2 regions of the Trichococcus sp. TS_SC_9 genome follow, and region 2 is predicted to be linked to the other one. Evidence: predicted binding sites of a transcription regulator. Region 2 holds the regulator's gene; the other holds the start of a gene.

Region 1 (11,414 bases), 170 kb from region 2:
CGGGGATGGGATGAACGACATCGAAATGATGGAGAGCGGCAGATACAGTTTCGCTGTGCGGAATGCTTATCCGATCATCAAGGACACGGCGGCTTTCATCACGGGCAGGACAAATGATGAGGATGCGGTGTCGCACACAATTCTCCAGTTGCTTGCGTTGCAAGAATAGCACTTTATTTAAAGCAAGGGCATCTCCGATCCTCGAAAATTTCCAATTGACTTGGAGTCCACTCCAAGGTATAGAATGTAACTGAGGCTTACTGTCAGGATAGATTTTGATGCCGAAAGGATGGACGAGATGATAAACATAAAGAAGGCCAGCGAACAAACGGGTGTATCGGCTGATACGATCCGCTACTATGAGAGGATCGGTCTGATTCCTCCAATAAAAAGGAATGAAAATGGGGTCCGTGAGTTCGATGAAGAAGATCTGAAGTGGATCGTCTTCAGCCGCCAGATGCGCAATGCAGGTTTATCGATCGAATCCTTGATCGAATATCTTGCACTCTTCCGCAGTGGCGAAGAGACCGTTCCGGCAAGAATGGATCTGTTGGTTGAACAACAGCGCGAACTCCAGGAACGGATCGATGTCATGCAGCAAGCGATGGATCGACTGACATTCAAAATCGAAAATTATACGAGCCACATGGTTCCGAGCGAAAACAAGCTGAGGGAATTCAAGTGATGCAACGCAAAAAAATCCCATCAGCCGACCAAATAAGGCGGCCTGACGGGTTTTTTTTGTTTCTTTTAATTGGTCCGAATCCATTGGGTCGACATGTCGACGCCAGCATCCAACATGAGGTTATAGACGGGGCATCTTCTTTCGACTTCAGCCGCCAGCTTCTCAATGGCTTCGTCGGTCTCATCAGTTTCGATATGATTGATGAGCGTGACTTCCTGGAAGTAGGTCCGGATATCATCCTCCCCGGCAAAACCGCGCGGATCAAAGGTGCCTTCGACGGTGAACGACAGTCCTCTGTAGGCGAGCCCCTGTTGTTCGGCTACATAATAGGCTATGATCGATGTGCAGCCTGCCAAGGAACTCAAAAGATATTCCAGCGGATTCGGCCCTTTGTTGTCGCCGCCCATCCGTTCCGATTCATCCACAAAAAATTCAGGCAGATTGCGGACTTTTACTGTAGTGGTGATGCCTTGGTGTGATTGGCCAGTGATTCTCAGTTTCGCTAATTTTGTTTCTGTCATCTGGATAACCCCGTTTCTATGATTTGTTCAGTCAGCGCTTACAAGTTTATTTTATCACAGCGGTGAAGGATAAACTTACCAGAAGCACTCCTTCCACACGAGGAAGGTGGCTCGGGGAAATACCAGAAATATTGCTCTCATCTGTTGCACAGTGGATGTCCAAAACCGTCCGAGAGTGGTATACTATCTTTGAAGGAAAAGTGCGGGCAAGTGTTGAAGTACAAGCCTATATTCACGTTTTTTAGGCAAATAATCATCTTGGTTGATTCATGAAGAAAAGGGGTTTTCTCAATGGAAAAGAAGGATTTGGAACTGATATTGGCTAATTTCGGACCGGAAAAGGAATTCATTGGCGATGGCTATTTCCGCATCCGCGACAAAGGCAATGAGCATTATGAAATCGCCTATCTTGTCTCAGCCTGCTGCGGGACAACGAACTACTTCCCACAGATTGCTGTCCATGTCGAAGGCGACAAGGTGGTTCCCGATTCCGTTCTGGATTTGGTATCCAATCCGGCAAAAATGCTCAGTTATTCACCTGAGACGAGCGCTGTGATGGAGCAGGAATTGGATAAACTCTGCCAAAAGTTTTTGGAAATCAAGAACTTGAAAGCAGCGAATGTTGGGACACCAGACTGAGCTCTGGTGTTTTTTTTATATATGTGATGCAAAAAAAAGAGCAAGGGAATGCGCAAATGACGCACTCTCCTGCTCCTTTTTTGTCTATTTTTTTAGATGGAATCGCTGTAGGCTTTCATCAGCTCTTTCGCCATATCGATCAGGGCCAAGTCGACGGACGAAAGGGTCTTTTCTTTGCTGTAGGCGATGAAATAACGGGTGCGGACGATGCTGGTTTCGATATAAAAAATATTGTAGCTGTCCATCAATTCACTGTTGTTGAGCGCACTCTTCGGCAGAAAAGTCAGTCCCATTCCTTTTCGCGCAAGCGCTGCTGCTGTAGAAATGTTCTGTGATTCCATGACGATATCGGCTTTGATGTCCAGATGCTTCAGGAATTCGTTTGCCTGTTTGCGGATCCCGGATTGGGAAGTGGTCAGCACATACTTTTCATTCTTCAATAAGTTCAATGGGTACGGAAATTTTTCAATTTCCTTTAGCCCGGGTTGGTGCAGCGGGCTCGTGTCCGGTACAATGACACACCATTTGTCATCCGCAAGCATCGTGTAGGATAGCTGTTCGTTATGGATCGGCAGCATGCCCAAGTAGAGATCGACTTTGTTTTCTAACAGGTCCATCTCTGTCGTCTTGGCGTCCTGTTCCATGATCTTCAGAACGATGCCGGGATATTTTTCATGGAACTTGGGCAAAATCAGCGGAAGAAGGAAGGAACCCATGATCGGATGGACACCGATGCGGATCCGGCCGTATTTCAGTTTTGTGATCAGGGTCAATTCGTTGACCATATCCTCGTACTGGTTCTGCATCTTTTTCATGTGCGTCAGGAACCTTTCGCCGGCATAGGTCAATTCCATCGGAGTCCGATTGCGCTCGACCAATTGGGTTTGCAGTTCCTCTTCCAGTTTCGTGATGGTTTTGCTGAGGTAAGGTTGGGAAATATATAGAGACTTTGCCGCCTGGGTGAAGGTCCCTTCACTGACGATAGCATCCAGGTAGGCAATGATAGTGGTCTGTTGCAGCATTTTAAGTCATCCTTTCGATGGGTGGCTTTATTTCTGTTTGAAATAGAGAACGATAGGGTATCACAGAAGTTATTTTAACGCATTTTCGATTGTGAAAGATAAAATAATCACAATTATAACAGAAGAGTTATGGAGATGATATCTATTCAGAACAAAAAAGATATGGACAAAATACATTATCTCAAAAAAGAGGTGTATTATATTTGTTCATAAACTCACTAATGACGAGCTTTCCATTCCGAATCAAATTATTTCGTATAACCAAACAGTTATGATAAACCGGTGAAGATTACTATTTCACAATTAATCTGATCAATTCTATAATGCAACTATCAAGAGAAAAGGTGAGCAAGTGGGACGGCAATTTCAGCCAATCTTGTAGACTCATCACTCACAATTCAAGGAAGAAGGAAAAACGAAATGACAACATTATGCGAAATGCTAGGAATAGAATATCCTATTTTTCAAGGAGCGATGGCACGGATCGCAACAGCTGATATCGCTTCTGCCGTTTCAAATGCAGGCGGACTAGGCATCATTGCTTCAGGTGGGATGACAGCAGATCAATTGCGCGCAGAAATCCAAAAATGCAAAACCATGACAGACAAACCTTTTGCCGTTAACTTGATGTTGATGATGAAGAATTGCCCAGAATTGGTTGATGTCGTGATTGAAGAGGGCGTCAAAGTCGTAACAACTGGAGCAGGAACACCGAAACCGTTCATGCCGAAATTCAAAGAAGCTGGCATCAAAGTCATTCCAGTAGTAGCTTCCGTGAAACATGCACAGAAAATGGAAGCCTTGGGCGCTGATGCAATCGTAGCTGAAGGAACAGAAGCGGGCGGACACGTCGGCGAAACAACAACCATGTGCTTAGTGCCGCAAGTAGTCAGCGCAGTCAACATCCCTGTATTGGGAGCCGGCGGAGTCGGTGATGGCCGCGGAGTCGTTGCGATGTACGCGATGGGTGCTCAAGGGATCCAAGTAGGAACACTTTTCTTGTCTGCTGAAGAATGCCCGGTTCCAGCTACATTCAAGCAAGCCGTACTGGATGCTGATGATACAGCTACAATCGTTACAGGACGCCGCAACGGAGCACCTGTCCGTTCCATCAAAAACAAGATGCTTGCGAAGTTCCAGGAACTGGAAAACAACAATGCATCCCGTGATGAATTGGAAGAATTATCATTGGGTTCATTGAGCAAAGCCGTCTTCGAAGGCGATGTCGAGAATGGATCGGTCATGGCCGGCCAAATCACCGGTATGGTCCGTGATATCCGTCCTGCCAAAGAAATCATCGAAACATTGTTCAAGGACGCTGAAGCAATCGCAGCATCATTGAAGATCGCTTATTAATCAAAACTGAAAAGCTCAGAGTAAGACTGAGCTTTTTTCTTACTTACTTATGTGAATGAACGAGCAAATAGGAGGGTACACTTATGACAAAAGTAATCACAGCTGCAGAAGCGGCAAAATTGATCAAAGACAACAGCACAGTGGCATTAACCGGATTCGGTATGGCCTGTGTGAACGAAGAGATGGCCATTTCCATCGAAGATCGCTTTAAAGCGGAAGGCCATCCGAACAACCTGACAGTCATCCACGCGAGCGCTGTAGGGGATCGCCGCACAAAAGGGATGAGCCATCTTGCCCATGAAGGCTTGATCAAACGTTGGATCGGCGGCATCGTCAGTGCTTCTCCGCAACTCAGTGACCTGATTGTCGAAAACAAATGCGAAGCCTACAACCTTCCGCAAGGGGTCATTACCCAACTGTACCGTGAAATCGCCGCAAAACGTCCGGGCTTGTTCACAAAAGTCGGCATGCGTACCTTCGTCGATCCGCGTCTGGAAGGCGGCAAGCTTTCCCCGCGCACGACCGAAGATATCGTCAAAGTGGTTGAAATCGAAAATGAAGAATGGTTATTCTACCCGACTTTCCCGATCAATGTCGGCCTGATCCGCGGAACGGTAGCCGATGAAAAAGGCAACTTGACGCTTGAAAAAGAAGGTTTGCACATGGAAGTGCTGCCGGTCGCACAGGCTGTCAAAAACTCAGGCGGCATCGTGATCGCACAAGTGGAAACATTAGCAGCAGCAGGCACGCTGCATCCTAAAGACGTCAAAGTACCGGGTATCATGGTCGATTACATTGTCGTGGCACAACCAGGCAATCAGTTCCAGACAGAAAACACTGAGTACAATCCGGCTTTCTCCGGCGATACAAAAGTACCAATGGATGCTGTAACGGCACTTCCATTGGACGCACGTAAAGTTATCGCCCGCCGTGCAGCGATGGAGTTGGTTCCGTCCGCTATCCTGAACCTTGGCGTAGGGATTCCTGTCAATGTCGCGACAGTCGGTGCTGAGGAAGGAATCAGCGATCAATTGGTGTTGACGACCGAAGCTGGATCGATCGGCGGCGTTCCGGCAGGATTGCGGGATTTCGGGCATGCCTTCAATAGCGAAGCGATCATGGATCATCATGCGCAATTCGATTTCTATGATGGCGGCGGCTTGGACTTATCCGTGTTGGGGTTGGCTCAGACCGATGCATACGGAAACGTGAATGTATCCAAGTTCGGCAATCGTGTCGCTGGTTGCGGCGGATTCATCAATATTTCCCAAGCTGCCAAAAAATTGGTGTTTGCAGGAACCTTTACTGCCGGTGGCTTGCAGCAGGAAGTCAAAGATGGCCGTTTGACGATCATCCAGGAAGGCAAAGCGAAGAAATTCGTAGCTGAAGTCGAACAAGTCACTTTCAGCGGGGAATACGCGTCCGAAGTGGAACAGGAAGTATTGTACGTAACAGAACGTGCGGTATTCGACCTCGAGAAAGGCAAATTGCGCCTGATCGAAATCGCCCCGGGCGTCGATCTTGAAAAAGATATTTTGGGACAAATGGGCTTCAAACCGGTCATTGCTGAAAATCTGAAAGTAATGAACGAAGGCATGTTCCGCGAAAATTGGGGAGAACTAAAAAACATCGTTATGGCGAATGGAAAATAAGGGAGTGTTGTTGATGAAAAAGGAAATTAATCGTTGGGCTGTCTTGGTCAGCTCTATGGGTATCTTGATGTGTACGGGTGCAGTTTATGCTTTCAGCGTGTTGGCGGGACCGTTGTCTGCCGCAAGAGGTTGGACAATGGCTGAGGTCATGGTAGCCTTCGCGATCAACGCGGCTTTAGGGCCGATTCCGATGATCTTGGGCGGCTTCTTGACCGACAAAGGTTGGTCGAAATGGAGCACGATGGCCGGAGCGGTATTGTTCGGTGTCGGTTTTGCTTTGGCGGGTACGGCAACTACTTTGACTGAATTGTACATTTATTACGGTTTGATGGCTGGTTTCGGACAAGGCTTCGCTTACTCAGGTTGCCTAAGCAACACAATCCGTTTCTTCCCGGATAAAAAAGGTTTGGCTTCCGGATTGATCACAGCAGGTATGGGCGGAGCGGCCATCATCGCAGCTCCGATCGCAAACCAACTGATCCAAAGTATTGGCGTTGCCGATACTTTCGTGCGGATGGGTATCGCCTATGCCATCATCAGCTTCACTTGCAGCCTCTTCATCAAGGTTGCTCCGAAAGATTATATGCCAAAAAATATGAACGCAGCGGCTACTGCAGCAGCGAATAAACCGGTCGTAAACAAGAACTGGAAAGAAATGCTGCAGGATCCGAAATTCTATATGATCATCCTGATGTTCGCCATGGGTGCTTTCTCAGGCTTGATGATCGCTTCAAACGCTTCTCCGATCGGACAATCCATGTTCGGCCTATCCGCAGCAGCGGCAGCCGTATATGTCAGCGTGTATTCTCTTAGCAATACTATGGGTCGCGTTATCTGGGGCGCTGTTTCCGATAAATTGGGCCAACCCACGACTATCAGCATCATGTATAGTGTCATCATTCTTACTTTCTTGATCCTTATTTTTGTCAAATCCATGTTCGGTTTTACACTCGGGATAATTGGTTTAGGCCTATGCTTCGGCGGTGTGATGGGCGTGTTCCCATCGTTAGTCATGGATAACTTCGGACCGAAATTCCAAGGCGTCAACTACGGTATCGTGTTCATCGGTTACTCGACATCCGCTTTCGTTGCACCTAAAGTAACAGCAGGAATCGCTGCTGCAAACAACGGTGACTTCACCAAAGCTTTCTATGTTGCTATCGTGGTTGCGGCTGCAGGTCTGATCCTGGATCTTGTTTACAAGAAAAAAACAGCAACGAAATCGATCACAGAAACTGCTCAATAAGCAATCCTGATTAATGTAAAACACCTCCTACGTCTGATTTCAGGCGCAGGAGGTGTTTTTGCTTGTAGGTTGTCCGATAGTTGCGGGATATCGGACAACCCAGCCGGACGCGCGATATATCCGACAACAAAAGGCAAGCATGCGGCTCCATAAAAGCCCGAATGCTTGCCTTTTGTTGTTGTCAGCTTTTCACAGATGTCCGCCGTCATCTTCCCATTCATCTTCGTCATCATCCAAAGCTATCCACTCGTCCTCATCAAGCCCCGGCAGGCCTTCGCCTAGGCCGCTGACGTTCAGATAAGCCAATTCCTCATTGATTGCTTTCACAATTTCCCCGGAATCTTTATACGCGAGGTCCAGTGTGCCATCCGTGATATCGAGGCGGGTATGGTCTTCCTCCGGCGTCAGATTCTCGGCGCGCACGCAACGGGGATAGAGAACGTCCGCCTTCGCCTCAAAGGCTTTTTGCAGGATGATTTCATGTTCCCAGTTATCTTCCATATTGTAAGTGTAGATGATTTTGTCGTCTTTTCCTTGGACATGGTCCCGCAGACGATCGGTTTCTGCCAATGTGTCTTTATGCGGCGAGGCAAACCTGAAAGTATGCGGGTGGAGATCGGACCAGTTGAATGCACTTTGGAGAATGAAATGCAGATCGGAGAAGGTCGTGTCGTCATCCAATTGTATATCCCGCCAAACCGGTATGCCGACATCCAAAAGCGTAACCCTGAGTTCGAACATCATTTGAAAAACCACCTTTTTTATTTTCAGTATAACGGTTTCATAGGGCGAGTTCAAATAAGAAGGGGTGCTACGGGTTGGGCGAGGACGTTATGCGGCAAATAATCTGATTTTTGCCACATCCCAGAAAAAAATCGGGATTTATTTCCTCAGGAAAGGGGATACAATAAGGACAACAAATAACTACAGAGGTGGATAAAAAAATGAATACTGGGAAAAAGAAAATCATCGCTTTAACAGCGTGCCCTGTCGGCATAGCCCATACCTACATGGCAGCAGAGAATATCCAAAAAGCCGGGGAAAAAATGGGAGTGGAAATCAAAGTCGAAACACATGGATCGATCGGTATTGAAAATGCATTGACCGATGCGGAAATCCGTGAAGCGGATGGCGTCATCATAGCTGCAGATACCGTATTGGACAAATCACGTTTCCAAGGCAAACCGATGGTGACTGTAGGCGTGCAGGAAGGTATCCGTAATCCCGAAAAATTGATCCAACAGATCATTGATGGGCATGCACCTGTTTATGGCAGCGCCTCAGCCGTTCGGACGGGCTCAGAGAGCAACTCCGAGAAAAGGAAAAATCCAATCTATCAAAGTTTGATGAACGGCGTTTCCTATATGGTTCCGTTCGTTGTCGTCGGAGGATTACTGATTGCGATCGCCTTGACGTTGGGCGGTGAGCCAACCGCTACAGGAATCGTCATTCCGGAAGATTCCATTTGGTCGACCGTAATCGCTCTGGGTGGTGCGGCGATGGGCTTAATCATCCCGATCCTATCCGGATACATCGCCTACAGCATCGCCGACAGACCGGGTCTTGTTCCGGGTATGATTGGTGGACTTGTTGCAGCCAACGGAAGTTTCTACGGAAGCGAAGCGAATGCTGGATTCATCGGTGGTATCATCACCGGTTTCCTGGCAGGGTATGTGGCGCTGGCGCTGAAAAAAGTGAAGGTTCCGAAGGCGATGCAGGCAGTCATGCCGATCATCTTCATCCCGATCATAGCCACACTCGTAGTGGGATTATTGTTCATCTTCGTTATCGGACAGCCGGTTGCATCATTTTTTGAGATGTTGACAAACTGGCTGGCAGGAATGCAAGGGTCCAGTGAAATCGTCCTGGCATTGATCATGGGTGCGATGATAGCTGTCGATATGGGCGGCCCATTCAATAAGGTAGCCTTCCTCTTCGGTTCGGGTATGATTGCGCAAGGCAATTATGAAATCATGGGGCCAATCGCTGTCGCTATCTGTATCCCTCCCATCGGTTTGGGAGTCGCATCGTTCCTTTTGAAAGATAAGTTTACGCAGACGGAAAAAGAAACAGGGAAGGCCAGCTTCACGATGGGATTGTTCGGAATCACTGAAGGAGCTATCCCATTTGCAACGCAAGATCCGTTGCGTGTCATTCCGAGCATCGTCGTTGGTTCGATGGCCGGTTCAGTTGTTGCGGCACTAGGGAATGTAGGCGATCGAGTGGCACATGGAGGACCGATTGTTGCCCTCCTTGGTGCAGTCGATAATGTACTTATGTTCTTCGTTGCGGTTGCGGTGGGTGTTGCTGTAACGGTCATGATGCTGAAAATCCTGAAAAAAGATGTGATAATTGGGGAACTGATCGCAGTTGCTGTTGCGCCAGCCACGACAAAAATGCCTGAGGCTGCTCCAGTTGTGGTTAAGAAAGCAACGGGCAGTAAGCCAGTTTCGCAACTGACGGATATTTTGACAAGAGACTTGATCATTTTGGACTTGGAAAGCGACTCAAAAGACAGTGCGATGGACGAATTGGTTGATGCACTGGCAACACACGGCAATGTAACGTCACGCAGCGAGTTCAAGAAAGCCATCCTGGAACGGGAAGCAGAAAGCACGACCGGCATCGGCATGAACATTGCAATCCCTCACGGAAAGTCAGCGGCGGTCTCAGAGCCTTGCGTCGTATTCGGCAGAAAAAAAGCAGGCGTGGACTGGGACAGCCTGGACGGCAGCCCCGCAAAACTGATCTTCATGATTGCGGTACCTGCCGAAAATCAAAACGATGCGCATCTGAAGATTCTGCAAATGTTATCCAGAAGATTGATGGATGATGCATTCAGAAACGACCTTATGTCAGTCGAGACAACAGAAAAGGCATATGAGATGCTTAGAACGGTCTCCTAGTTTGAATGGATCATGGCAATAGCAGCATAAATTGAACCTAAGAATCATTCCCCGTATAATGGATGGAAAGGCTTTCGGATGCGAGGAATGGTTTTTTTAGGAGGTGAAAAAATGAATGAGCGGCAATTGAACTTATTGCGAAGCCTGCTGGCCCACTTGAATGAGTTTCGGACAATCGGAGAATTAGCGGTGGAACAGGATTGTTCGGTAAGGACTATCCGGAATGATTTGGATAAAATAGAGCAACTGCTGGAAGGGCGACTCCATGAGGGGAAATTGGAAAGAAGACCGGGGATCGGTGTCAGCCTGAGAGCAGAAAAACGGAATGTCAAAAAACTGATGGAGATTGTCCATGCTTCTGATTCGGACAGCTCTTATAAGGAGGACATGGGGCGCCGGCTACTGATTCTCTATCACTTGTTGATGGCTGATGCACCACTTACACTTACTTCGTTGGCAGAGAAATACTATGTCAATAAAGCAGTCATCAAGGAGGATCTGGAATGGCTGGACAAAGAGATTGCGCCTTACGGTCTGACACTCATGACGAGGCAGAATTACGGAACGGTCGTTGAAGGTAGGGAAAAAGATAAAAGAGGCGTTCTGGCGAAGACAGCGAAAAGATTGAAAGATCTATCGACAAAAGAAAAAGCGTTACTCCAATTTTTTGATCCCAGTGAAATCAAGATTGTCCAAGATGCTTTGAAAGCTCTGCAGGCTACATACGAAATCAGTATCAATCCCGAAACACTGGAAAGTCTGGTCATCCATATCCTTTTTACGATCAAACGGATCTATTTGAATCAACCTATCGAACTCTCGGATAAGGAGCTTCGCGCAATCGACGGAACCGAATCTTTCGATTGGAGCGAAACGGTTTCGCGTTGGGTCGAAAAACGTCTGAATCTTGTTTTTCCGGTCAATGAAAAGGCCTATCTGGCGCTTCATTTCCATGGATCCAGAATAGAACATCAACTGAAATCAGCGGAGACGGATCTCAAAGCAGGGCCTGATTGGGTGGATGAATTGGTGCGGGAGCTGCTGGAGGAAGTCAGTGATTTTGAAAATCTTCCGCTTGTGGAGGATAAAGCATTGCTGACCAATCTGCAGATCCATCTTCGGACGACCGCCAACCGGATCGAAGGGGGACTTGCCGTTTCCAACCCGCTTCTGAGCGAGATAAAGAAGGAATACCCCCATCTATTTTATTTCATCCTGACAGTAGTCGAGGAATATAATGAAAGGATTGGGATTTCCATCCCGGAAGACGAAGTCGGTTATCTGACGGTCCATTTCCAAGCAGCTTTGGAGCGGGTGCATATGCAGCTGCCCAAGAAGCTCATTGTCGGAATCGTCTGCCATTTCGGCATAGGCGTTTCTGCATTTT
Region 2 (11,414 bases):
ACGGTCGGCTACGATAGCTTCTGTCGATAGGATCAAGGCAGCAACGCTGGCTGCATTTTGTAATGCGGAACGTGTCACTTTTGTAGGATCGACGATTCCTGCATCAATCATGTTTACCCATTCGTCGGTTGCGGCGTTATAACCCATGCCAACTTCAAGGCCTTTGATCTTATCGGCTACAACGGAGCCTTCTTTTCCTGCATTTTCAGCGATTTGTCTCACTGGCTCTTCTAATGAACGTGCTACGATGCGTGCACCTGTCGCTTCGTCGCCGGTCAGTTCCAACGCTTCGACGCATTTTTGAACGTTGATCAAGGCTGTACCACCACCGGATACGATACCTTCTTCAACAGCAGCCCGCGTTGCGTTCAAAGCATCTTCGATACGCAGTTTGCGTTCTCTTAATTCAGTTTCTGTAGCCGCTCCGACTTTGATGACGCCGACGCCACCGGATAATTTCGCAAGGCGTTCTTGCAATTTCTCACGATCAAACTCTGAAGTTGTTTCGGCTGATTGCGCACGGATGACCGCCACACGTTGTTCAATAGCTGCTTTTTCGCCAGCTCCTTCAACGATTGTTGTGGAATCTTTGGTTACGACAACTTTGCCTGCACGACCCAAATGTTCTACGGAAGCATCCTTCAATTCCAAGCCTAAGTCTTCAGCAATGACTGTACCGCCTGTCAAGATTGCGATGTCCTGCAGCATTTCTTTACGACGGTCACCGAAACCAGGTGCTTTGACTGCCGCTACATTGAATGTTCCACGCAATTTGTTCAATACTAATGTTGGAAGTGCTTCTCCGTCAACATCATCAGCAACAATCAATAATGGGCGTCCTTGTTGCAAAATTTGTTCCAATAAAGGCAAGATGTCCTGGATATTGGATAATTTACGATCCGTGATTAGGATGTACGGTGCTTCCAATTCAGCTTCCATCTTATCGTTGTTAGTGACCATGTATTGCGATAGGTATCCGCGATCGAATTGCATGCCTTCGACAACATCCAATTCGGTTTCGATCCCTTTAGATTCTTCGATAGTGATGACCCCGTCGTTGCCGACTTTTTCCATTGCTTCAGCAATCAATTCGCCGATTTCTTTCGATCCGGATGATACGGCAGCAACCTGCGCAATCGATTCTCTCGAATTTACGGTTTGGGAAATTTCCGCCAAACCTTTTACAGCTGCTTGTGTAGCCAACTCAATACCGCGACGGATGCCCACTGGGTTTGCACCTGCTGTAACGTTTTTCAGCCCTTCGCGAACGATGGCTTGTGTCAAAACAGTGGCAGTTGTAGTACCATCACCGGCAATGTCGTTTGTTTTGGAAGCAACTTCGGCAACCAGTTTCGCTCCCATATTTTCGAAGCGATCTTCCAATTCGATTTCTTTGGCGATTGTCACGCCATCATTCGTAATCAACGGAGAGCCGTACGCTTTTTCCAAAACGACATTGCGTCCTTTGGGTCCTAGAGTCACTTTTACGGTATTTGCTAAGATATCTACACCACGAAGCATTGCTGCTCTTGCGTCTTCTGAAAATTTAATGTCTTTTGCCATTTATCGATTCACCTCATGAATTATATTTTTAGTCCAGGATTGCTACGATGTCGCTTTCTTTGATCACTAAGTATTCTGTTCCCGCATATTTAACTTCTGTGCCTGCATATTTTTCGAAAAGGACAGTATCTCCGGCCTTAACGGTCATTTCGATTGTTACCCCGTTATCTGTCACGAGACCTGTGCCAACAGCAATAACGGTACCTGTTTGGGATTTTTCTTTAGCGGATGACGGTAAAACGATGCCGCCTATAGATTTTTCTTCTTCTTTGGCAACTTCTACAATAACACGGTTTCCTAATGGTTTTAACAAGATGACCCCTCCAAAATAATATCATTTTAGCACTCACCAACTCAGAGTGCTAAGTTACATTTCTATATTAATCAATCTCCAATTAATTTGCAAGAGGGAAGCCGATTTTTTCCAATTCTATTTTTGAGCGCTACTGTGCTATACTATTTATCAAGCGCAAAAACGTCAGTTCTCTCAGAAAGGTACTATTAATATGAATAAAAAAATACGTTCAAGGTTAACGTTAGCCATACAGATCATCCTCATCTATCTCGCTTCTCAGTTTCTGCCGGTCTTGATTCTTTTGTTCATTCCGGAGGCAGATCGCATTGCGGCCGCCATGAATCTCTCGCTATTCTTTGCTTTCCTAGGGACTGTCCTTATGGTAGCATGGAATAGCAGAAAAAAATGGACACCACAAAACAGTCTTACGGATCAACCGGCTGCCCCAATCGGAAAAACGCTCACGAACGGACTCTTCGGTTTCATGGGAGCTGTCCTGATTCAGATCGTCGCGATGAATGTGGAGTATCTTTTGTTCAAGATGCCAGTCGTTTCCGAAAATACGGAAGTGTTGCTGGACTTGACAAACCGCTACCCGTTCTTTATTTTCAACATCATCATCTTTGCACCTGTGATGGAGGAATTTGTATTCCGTAAAGCGATTGTCACCCATCTGGTTGACGGGATCGGGATAGTCGGCGCGGCCACTATCAGCGCTTTGCTTTTTGCGATTGCACATAATGATGGGCACTATTTAGTTTACGGCTCTCTGGGTCTTTGGTTTTCTTTCCTTTATTACCGGACAAGAAACATAGCGACTCCGATGATTGCCCATGCGTTGATGAATGCCGTGTCCGCCTTGCCGATTCTGTCCCAACTCATTTCGTAAGACTCGTGGAGCACGCTATTTAGGAAGAAGAAAGGAATAACATGACTTTAAAAAATCTATTAATTCAAATAATCATTCGATTCGTTTTCGCCGTCCTCTTCATCTGGCTGGCAGTCGATGCTGTGAATACTGCAGGCTGGGGATTCATGGCCATCGTCAGCGTGCTGTTCGCAACAAGTGATGTTGTGAAAGGCGTACGCATGTTCAATGCCTACTTGAAAATCAAAGACAGCATGGATAAAAATTAGGAAAAGCTGAACGGGTTCGTTCAGCTCTAAAAAAAAAAGAAGGATGAGGCAGCCTCATCCTTCTTTTTGCGTTCTCTTCTACTCGGCTATCGACTTTGCTCAGCCGATGTCATTGTCCAAGAAATAGATCAATGTTTGCAATTCATTCGTCAAGTCCACATTCTGAACGCGGACATTGTCCGGAACGGAAAGACGGATTGGGGTAAAGTTCATGATGCCGCGAACGCCCGCTTCAGTCAATCGGTTAGTGGCATCCTGCGCCACTTCCTGGGGAACGGTCAAAATGGCTACATCAATCTGCTGGATGCGCAATTGCTCAACCATATCCGTCATCGGATAAACCGGCACACCGCTAAGGATTTTGCCGACGATGCCTTCATTGACATCAAATGCGGCACTGATGCGGACGTTATTGCTTACATGGAAGTTGTAGTTCAACAAGGCATGTCCCAAATTACCCACACCTATCAGAGCCACGTTCGTCAAACGGTCCTGATTCAATGTTTTGCTGAAGAAATCCAACAAATACTCGACATCATAGCCGTATCCTCTTTTGCCTAGTGCGCCAAAATATGAAAAATCCCTACGGATAGTAGCACTGTCCACTTTTACTGCTTCACTCAATTCAGTGGATGAAACACGTTTTTTACCAGCGTTATGCAAAAAGCGCAAGTAGCGGTGGTAAATCGGCAACCTCCTTGCCGTAGCTTTTGGAATATCATTCGTCGACATTATTTTCTCCTCTTCTTTCCTCGTTCATTTAGTACCTCATATTGTTTGTCCGAATGCACAAACTTTAAAAAGTATGTTCACATACTTAGGCTTTCATTTCATATTGACTATTATAGCATCTGATTGTGAAAAATCTACTAATTTGTTCGAAACCGGACTTGATTGTGAAGCCTTTTTTGAACAATATGTGAAATACAATACTAATTGTAAACGGGGTCATTAATAAATTTCACATGCACAAATACGTGAATATAGCAATAACTCTGCTTGTCCCTATCGAATCAGTGCTTGCTGTGATAAAATGGAAAGGATAAATGTGAGTATTTATTTAGAAAGAGGACACTACATATGATTTTACTACAAGGACAAAATTTGGCGCGCCTTTTTGGGGCGAGCGTCTTATTCGATAATATTCAAATTACCGTCCAGGACCATTCGCGCATTGCGCTCGTCGGCCGAAACGGAGCAGGAAAATCAACCCTGCTGAAGATTTTGGCAGGCATCGAAGCAACGGATGCCGGTTCTGTTTCCAAGAGCAAGGAAGTTACAATCGGCTATTTGGATCAGCATAGCGCGGTCGATTCCTCCAATACGATTTGGCAAGAAATGTTGACCATTTTTGCCCCCCTTATCCGATTAAGCAAAGAGGCTGAGCAAGCCGCTTTCGCGTTGGGGGATCCGGACCTGCTCGAAGACGAGGAGGCGTATCAAAAAGCTTTGGAACGCTATGACCATCTTCAGCATACCCTGCATGAAAAGAATGCATACGGCTACGAATCTGAAATCCGTTCGGTGTTGCACGGATTCCAGTTCTACGAAGAAGATTATGATCGCCCAATCTCCCAATTGTCAGGCGGCCAGAAAACAAGGCTCGCTTTGGCCAAAATCCTGCTTGAGAAGAACGATCTGCTCATTTTGGATGAGCCCACCAACCATCTGGACATCGACACGCTGGCTTGGCTGGAAAATTATCTGATGGGTTACAATGGCTCGCTTTTGATTGTTTCCCATGACCGCTATTTCCTGGACAAAGTCGCCACTGAAGTCTACGAAATCAGCCGCCACAAGATCCAGCACTACAAAGGGAACTATTCTTACTATCTGACCGAAAAAGCCGCCCGCCTGGAACAGGAATTGAAGGCTTACGAGAAGCAACAAGATGAAATCTCCAAATTGGAGGATTACGTCGCCCGTAACCTGGCGCGCGCCTCCACGACCAAGATGGCGCAAAGCCGCCGCAAACGTCTGGAAAAAATGGACCGGATGGACAAACCGAAAGGCGATGAACGTTCCGCCCGCTTCTCCTTCGAGATCGCAAAAGAGAGCGGAAACGTCGTCTTGACCCTTGAAGACGGCGCAGTCGGCTATGCCGATACGGTCTTGGCTGACCCAATCAACCTTGATATCCGCAAACAGCAAGCGATTGCGATTGTCGGTCCGAACGGGATCGGCAAGTCCACTTTGCTGAAGTCGATCATTTCCGAAATTCCGCTCTTGAAAGGCAGAGTCCAGCTCGGTGCCAATGTGGACCTCGGTTATTATGACCAGGAATTAGGCAACCTTTCCAAAAACAAGAGCGTTCTCGCCGAAATCTGGGATCTTCACCCTACGCTGAACGAAAAAGATGTGCGCAGCATCCTGGGAAGCTTCCTGTTCTCCGGCGCCGATGTCGAAAAAACGATCCCGGCATTGAGCGGTGGCGAGAAGGCTAGGCTTTCACTCTGTAAGCTAGCCTTGGATCAAAAGAACTTTCTGGTCCTCGATGAACCCACGAACCATTTGGACATCGACAGCAAGGAAGTACTCGAAAATGCCTTGATCGATTATGACGGCACCCTGCTTTTCGTTTCCCATGACCGCTATTTCATCAACCGGATTGCGACAAGTATTGTCGAACTCTCCGCTGAAGGCAGCAAATTGTATCTCGGGGACTATGATTACTATATTGAAAAGAAACAACAAGAAGCGGCTCTGGCAGCTCTGCAACAGGCCGAAAACGCCGTGGAAACAAACACTGCCGTTGAGCCCCTTTCGAAAGCCAAAGGGGATTACGTTTCCTCCAAGGAAAAGCTGAAATTGGAAAGAAAACTGGCTCGGCAAGTCGAGGCTTTGGAAGATGAATTGGCGACGGTTGAAGAGGCCCTCACTGCGATCGAACTGCAATTGACGGAGCCTGAAGTCTACGGTGATCATGAAAAAGTCCAACAGTTCAACCAACAATTGCTCGCCCTCCAAGCAAAGCAAGATGAGCTGATGCAGGATTGGGAAGATCAGACAACCGCGCTTGAGGAACTGAGCGAATAGTCTAGAGGCTAACCGTTTCGACTCGGGGACTGCCTGTTTTGACTAAGCAATGCCGGAAGTTTTGTTAAGATGCACTGGAACAAGTACGCATATTAGGAATATGGAGGTAAGAATATGTTGGAAGCCGTTTTATTTGATATGGATGGTGTCATCATCGATACGGAACCATTCTTTTTGCGATCAGAGAGTATGTTATTGAAGGAATTCGGAGTAGACACCGAGTTGGAGTACCATTTCCGCTACCAAGGGACAACGCATGAGTACATGTGGGAAACAATGAAAAATGAATTCGACCTGGATGCCCCGGTCGGAGAATTGGTGGAACGGGCGAACGTCATCCGGAACCGCTTGATGGAAGAAGATGGTCTGCAACCGATCCCGGGTGTGATCCCCTTCATTGCACGTCTGCATGAAGCGGGTGTCCCTTTAGCAATCGCCTCCTCCTCTCCGTTGACGGATATCCAAAAAGCTGTAAAATCATTGGACATCGAAAAATATTTCAGCTATTTTGTTTCAGGAGAAAGCGTTGCGCACTCTAAGCCTGCGCCGGATATTTTTCTGGATGCTGCCGAAAACCTGAAGGCCAAACCGGAAAACTGCGTCGTCATAGAGGACTCCAGAAACGGGATTGCCTCTGCACATGCGGCTGGCTGCAAATGCATCGGTTTCCGCAATCTCGAGTTCCCTCCACAGGATCTATCCTTGGCAACCGTCATCGTCACCGATTTTTCAAATCTCGATGCCGATTACTGCAGAGCGCTGATAGATTAAGAAGCCAAAAAAAGAGAACGCTGGTCGCCATCGACCAGCGTTCTCTTTTTTTTATTCTCCGAGCACCAGCCCCGGATGTGCATTCAAATCGTATCCGGCAAAATGTTTTTGTCGGTATTCGGTGTAGGCTGCAGCTCCAATCATCGCCGCATTGTCCCCGCAAAGCGACAACGGCGGAATGACAACCTCGACTTCAGGAAGCTCTAATGCCATTTTTGCGGACAAAGCCTCACGCAACCCTCTGTTGGCGGCGACTCCGCCAGCCAACAACAGTTGCTTGATGTTCTTTTCCTTGGCTGCGCGCAAAGTCTTATGCACCAAAACTTCTATGACACTTGCCTGGAAACTGGCGGCGAGGTCGTAGGGATTGATGTCATCCCCTTTTTGGCGCGCATTGTGGACAGTATTGATGACGGAACTTTTCAAACCGCTGAAACTGAAATCATAATTGTCTTCTTTGATCATAGCACGCGGAAAATGCATCGTTTCTTTGCCTTCATGAGCCATTTCATCCATTTTTTTTCCGCCTGGATAAGGCAAGCCCAAAATCCGGCCGATTTTGTCGTAAGCTTCGCCCGCAGCATCATCCCTTGTTTCGCCTATGATGTCGAAAGAGCCGTCCTTTTCCATATACACCAATTCCGTATGTCCCCCGCTGACAACCAAGGACAACAACGGATAGCGCATCGGCGTCACCAACTGGTTCGCATAGATATGGCCGGCCATATGGTTGACCGGAATGAGCGGTTTCTGATGCGCAAAAGCCAGCGCTTTCGCCGCACTGACGCCGATCAGCAACGAGCCGACCAAGCCTGGGCCATGTGTCACCGCGACCGCATCGATGGCATCGAAAGTGACCTGGGCCTCATCCAATGCCGCTTCAACGATTTGGGTGATTTGCTCAACATGATGACGGCTAGCCACTTCCGGAACGACCCCGCCAAAGCGCATATGGCTTTTGATCTGGGAAGCAACAACATTCGAAAGGACGGTATTTCCATTTTTCACCACAGCTACACTTGTCTCATCGCAACTGCTCTCTATCGCGAGTATGGTCACATCTGTTTCTGTCAACAGCCTTCCGCCTCCTCTTTATTTTCCGATGTCAGCGCCAATTCCATTATGTAGGCATCCTCTACCGGATTCTGATAATACTCTTTTCTTCGGTATATTTCTGTGAAGCCTGTTTTTTTGTACAGGTTGTAGGCAGCTTCATTAGAGACACGGACTTCAAGCCAAAGCCGCTCCATCCCCTTCGTTTGCAGCAAAGTGATCATCTCCTGCAACAATTTTGTTCCGATTCCTTTTCCCTGCTGGTCAGGCGCTACCGCAAAGTTATTGATCGACGCCTCATCCACAACCGCCATGCAGCAAATGTACCCCATCAGCTTGTTTTCTTCCATGCAGCCTGTATAAAGGGAATGATTATCCTTCAATTCAGACAGGAACGAGGCAGCTTTCCAACTGGAATGCCCCTCGTTGGCCAGCAATGTAAGTTCGTACAAAGCCTGGGCATGTTGCTCCAACTTGCCTGCGTCCGCCTTCAGATCGCAGATTTCAAAAGTGCGTTGCATGAACATCTTCCTTTTCTTCCAATTGTTTTCCCGGTAACGGCCATACCATCTCCAAAGCGTCTTCTCCATCGCCGTGATAATAATGTTGCTTGACCCGCTCCGGGAGAAAACCCATTTTCGCGTACAGGGCCTTCGCTCTGTGGTTTGAAATCCGCACTTCCAAACTTATGCTAGTGGCTCCTTTTTCGTCCGCAAACCCCTTTAAGACTCGCAACAACAAAGTAGCCACACCGATCTGCTGATATTCGGGCACTACCGCCAAATTAGTGATATGGATATCTTTCCCATCCAATCTGACACCCAAAAAAGCAATGGGCGCATGCCCTTCATATAAAACGTAATACAGCGATTTGGGATTCTGCAGCATATCATTTTCCAACGCCGTTCTTCCCCAAGGAGTCGCTCCAGCATAACTCATGCGTTCGATATAGAGAATATCCGGAATATGCTGTTTTCTGCCGACCATCAATCTGACAGGCAGCTGATTACGCAGCAAATAGGTTTCCTCACCGGAGGGAACGAGCTTTGAAAGGAATTTAGCCCGAATATCGGATTGAATTTCCTTGTACACGGATTTAAATAGATGAATCCACTCTTTCAACGTAGTCTTCCCTCCGATTACTGTGATGCTGTTCTTCCCACTTTTCTTCTGCTTCCGGATTTTTCAAGTAAGCCGGCACAAATGTGTGCGGATCCTCCGCCTTTCCGGATTCCGAAAGCGTGGCCAGAACGCTCGCCCGCGGCAAAGCCTGTGCTTCTCCCGCAAACAGTGCGCGTTCCGCGAATAATGCTACGATGCGATTGCGGTATTTGCTGACATCCTCTCCCACGAACAGATAGGTGCCGTCTTCCGCCAACAAGCGCTGGAACCACTCTTCACTGGCTGTATGTGTGTCGGCAATCCGTTCCACCAACAAGTTGTCCTCGAATTGATAAACAGCTGTATAGCAGTTGCCACGGCGCGCATCGATCATAGGCACGATTTTGTGCGCTGCGCCTTCACAATTGCCGGCAATAACCTTCAAGCTGGAGATCGGCACCAGCGGAATCGCCAACGTCCATGCCAACGTCTTGGCGATGGTGGCTCCGATCCTGACCCCTGTGTACGAGCCAGGACCCTTAGCGACGGCGATGCGTTCCAAATCGGTTGGCTTCCATCCGGCAAGCTGCAGGACATGATTGACTGCTGGCATCAACTGGGTACTGTGCTGAAGATTTCCGTTGGTGGTGACTTCTGCGAGCAAGCGGCCATTTTCGCATACAGCCGCACTCATGGTCTGGTTTGAGGATTCAATGGCTAATATTCTCATCTAAATAGCCTCCTTTCCCTGATTATTCTGCTCATCTAGTATAGCATTTAATCAAAGCGATAAAAAGCATGTGTCCTTCCAGATACTTCAGAAGGATGCTGGATAACGTTTTCATTCCCAAGGGCTATTGCTTGATTCTAAAAATAAATGCGTTAAAATAGATTATAGTAAGAGTAGACAATAAGTGTGACATCAAAAAGGAGGAAACATCATGGATTCAAATTTGGGCGATAAAGCAAAAGGCATGAAGGACAAAGTTGTCGGCAAAGTTAAAGAGGAATATGGCGACTTGGTGAATGACTCAGGAAAAGAATTAGAAGGTAAACTCCAACAAACACGCGGCGAAGCAATACAAAAAAAAGGTGAAATCAAAGAAGATATGCATGATAAAGCCGATGATTTAGCAGATAAGGCAAATAATAAAATCGATGATTGGAAAAAATAAGACTCATTTTTGATATGATACGAAAAGAAGCCACCCCAACAACCTGTATCGGTTTGTTGGGGCGGCTTCTTCTTTTCCAAAGCGGTTCAGCTCCGATTTGAAAGCATCATTTTGTCGATGCACGTTTGATCCATTCAGTGGATAAGCTGATTTTCTTTGAAATTTTCCGTGGATAGGCAATGCGATCCAGCAGCAAAGATACGCCCGTATTACCCATCTCGCGCGTATCGACACGGATAGTCGATAATGGCGGATAGACGTATTTGGCGACCTTACTGTCGTTGAATCCGACTACCGAAATTTGATCAGGAACCGCAATATCCGCTTCCTGAAGTGCCCGTAAGGCTCCTATGGCGATTGCATCATTTTCGGCAAACAGGAAAGTCGGCAGCTGTTCCCGGTTTTCGCTAAGCAGCTGATTCATCATCTCGTATCCCGAAGAAGTACTGAAGCTACCGCTGCGGTGATACTTATCCCGGTACCAGCCCCGCTTGCGCAGTTCAGCAAGAAACAGCTCCGACCGCAGATCGCGGACCAGCATTTCTTTGTCGTTCGTCAGTTCCTTGCCTTCCAAAAAGCCGATTTTGGTATGTTCGCCTCTGTCCATTTCAGCAATGACTTGTTCCATCGCGGATGCAAAATCGACAATGACGCAATCCTGTTTCCATTTGAATTGATCCGAGTCTATGAAGCACAGTGGCTTCCCGAAATCCATCAGCCGCTGCACCTGTCGTTCTCCGAACTTTCCGATTGCGACGATGCCGATGACGTCCTTTTCGATGTCGAAAGTCACATCATGGAAAACGCGTACGACATCATATCCTTCAGCTTCGGCGCGTTCTTCGGCCCCTAAACGGATGCCTTGATAATAGAGGTCATCCAACTCTTCCTCTTGGGTGTACCATTGCAGCAGCAGGATTTTTTCCCTGCTTTTCTTTTTTTTCGTTTTGGTATAATTCAGCTCTTTTGCGGCTGCGAAAATCCGATCTTTCGTTTCCTTGCCGACAGAAAGCGTCTCATCGTGGTTCAGCACGCGCGAAACCGTTGCAGTCGAGACTCCTGCCTTTTCGGCGATGTCCTTCATGGTCGCCATACTTACTCCACCTCCGTCGTTCTTCTATGTATTCTCATTGTTATTTTCAAGTATGCTCAAAAAGCGATCAAAGCCGGCTTGCCCTTCCGGTGTTTGCTTGTACACACCCGCATCCTCGATCACGCGCACGAATTTTTCGCCGACCGCCTCATGGATGATTTCCAAGATAGACTCTGCTTCGAAAGGCCCT

Evidence for each region. The regulator Rex, encoded in region 2, represses fermentation and respiration genes when NADH is low (regulators of the CRP and FNR family bind a similar motif). The targets are predictions, from matches to a motif close to TTGTGAANTANTTCACAA.
Region 1: a site for Rex is predicted at 3,071-3,088, ahead of AC0J5I_RS03130 (nitronate monooxygenase). Genes of this name have one in related genera too.

What each region holds. Positions count from the first base shown of each region.
Region 1 is NZ_CM149591.1:662,591-674,004, reverse strand. It holds gene AC0J5I_RS03155 (HAD-IIB family hydrolase) at 1-169, shown strand, start outside; gene AC0J5I_RS03150 (MerR family transcriptional regulator) at 302-685, shown strand; gene AC0J5I_RS03145 (OsmC family protein) at 751-1,206, opposite strand; gene AC0J5I_RS03140 (hypothetical protein) at 1,498-1,845, shown strand; gene AC0J5I_RS03135 (LysR family transcriptional regulator) at 1,938-2,867, opposite strand; gene AC0J5I_RS03130 (nitronate monooxygenase) at 3,264-4,223, shown strand; gene AC0J5I_RS03125 (acyl CoA:acetate/3-ketoacid CoA transferase) at 4,307-5,875, shown strand; gene AC0J5I_RS03120 (L-lactate MFS transporter) at 5,889-7,121, shown strand; gene AC0J5I_RS03115 (plasmid pRiA4b ORF-3 family protein) at 7,311-7,865, opposite strand; gene AC0J5I_RS03110 (fructose-specific PTS transporter subunit EIIC) at 8,066-10,027, shown strand; gene AC0J5I_RS03105 (BglG family transcription antiterminator) at 10,139-11,414, shown strand, end outside.
Region 2 is NZ_CM149591.1:490,969-502,382, forward strand. It holds gene groL (chaperonin GroEL) at 1-1,563, opposite strand, end outside; gene groES (co-chaperone GroES) at 1,592-1,876, opposite strand; gene AC0J5I_RS02205 (CPBP family intramembrane glutamic endopeptidase) at 2,070-2,747, shown strand; gene AC0J5I_RS02210 (DUF4305 domain-containing protein) at 2,789-2,995, shown strand; gene AC0J5I_RS02215 (redox-sensing transcriptional repressor Rex) at 3,095-3,727, opposite strand; gene AC0J5I_RS02220 (ABC-F family ATP-binding cassette domain-containing protein) at 4,076-6,031, shown strand; gene AC0J5I_RS02225 (HAD family hydrolase) at 6,146-6,802, shown strand; gene tsaD (tRNA (adenosine(37)-N6)-threonylcarbamoyltransferase complex transferase subunit TsaD) at 6,854-7,879, opposite strand; gene rimI (ribosomal protein S18-alanine N-acetyltransferase) at 7,873-8,376, opposite strand; gene rimI (ribosomal protein S18-alanine N-acetyltransferase) at 8,360-8,977, opposite strand; gene tsaB (tRNA (adenosine(37)-N6)-threonylcarbamoyltransferase complex dimerization subunit type 1 TsaB) at 8,952-9,686, opposite strand; gene AC0J5I_RS02250 (CsbD family protein) at 9,898-10,131, shown strand; gene AC0J5I_RS02255 (LacI family DNA-binding transcriptional regulator) at 10,238-11,224, opposite strand; gene galT (UDP-glucose--hexose-1-phosphate uridylyltransferase) at 11,249-11,414, opposite strand, start outside.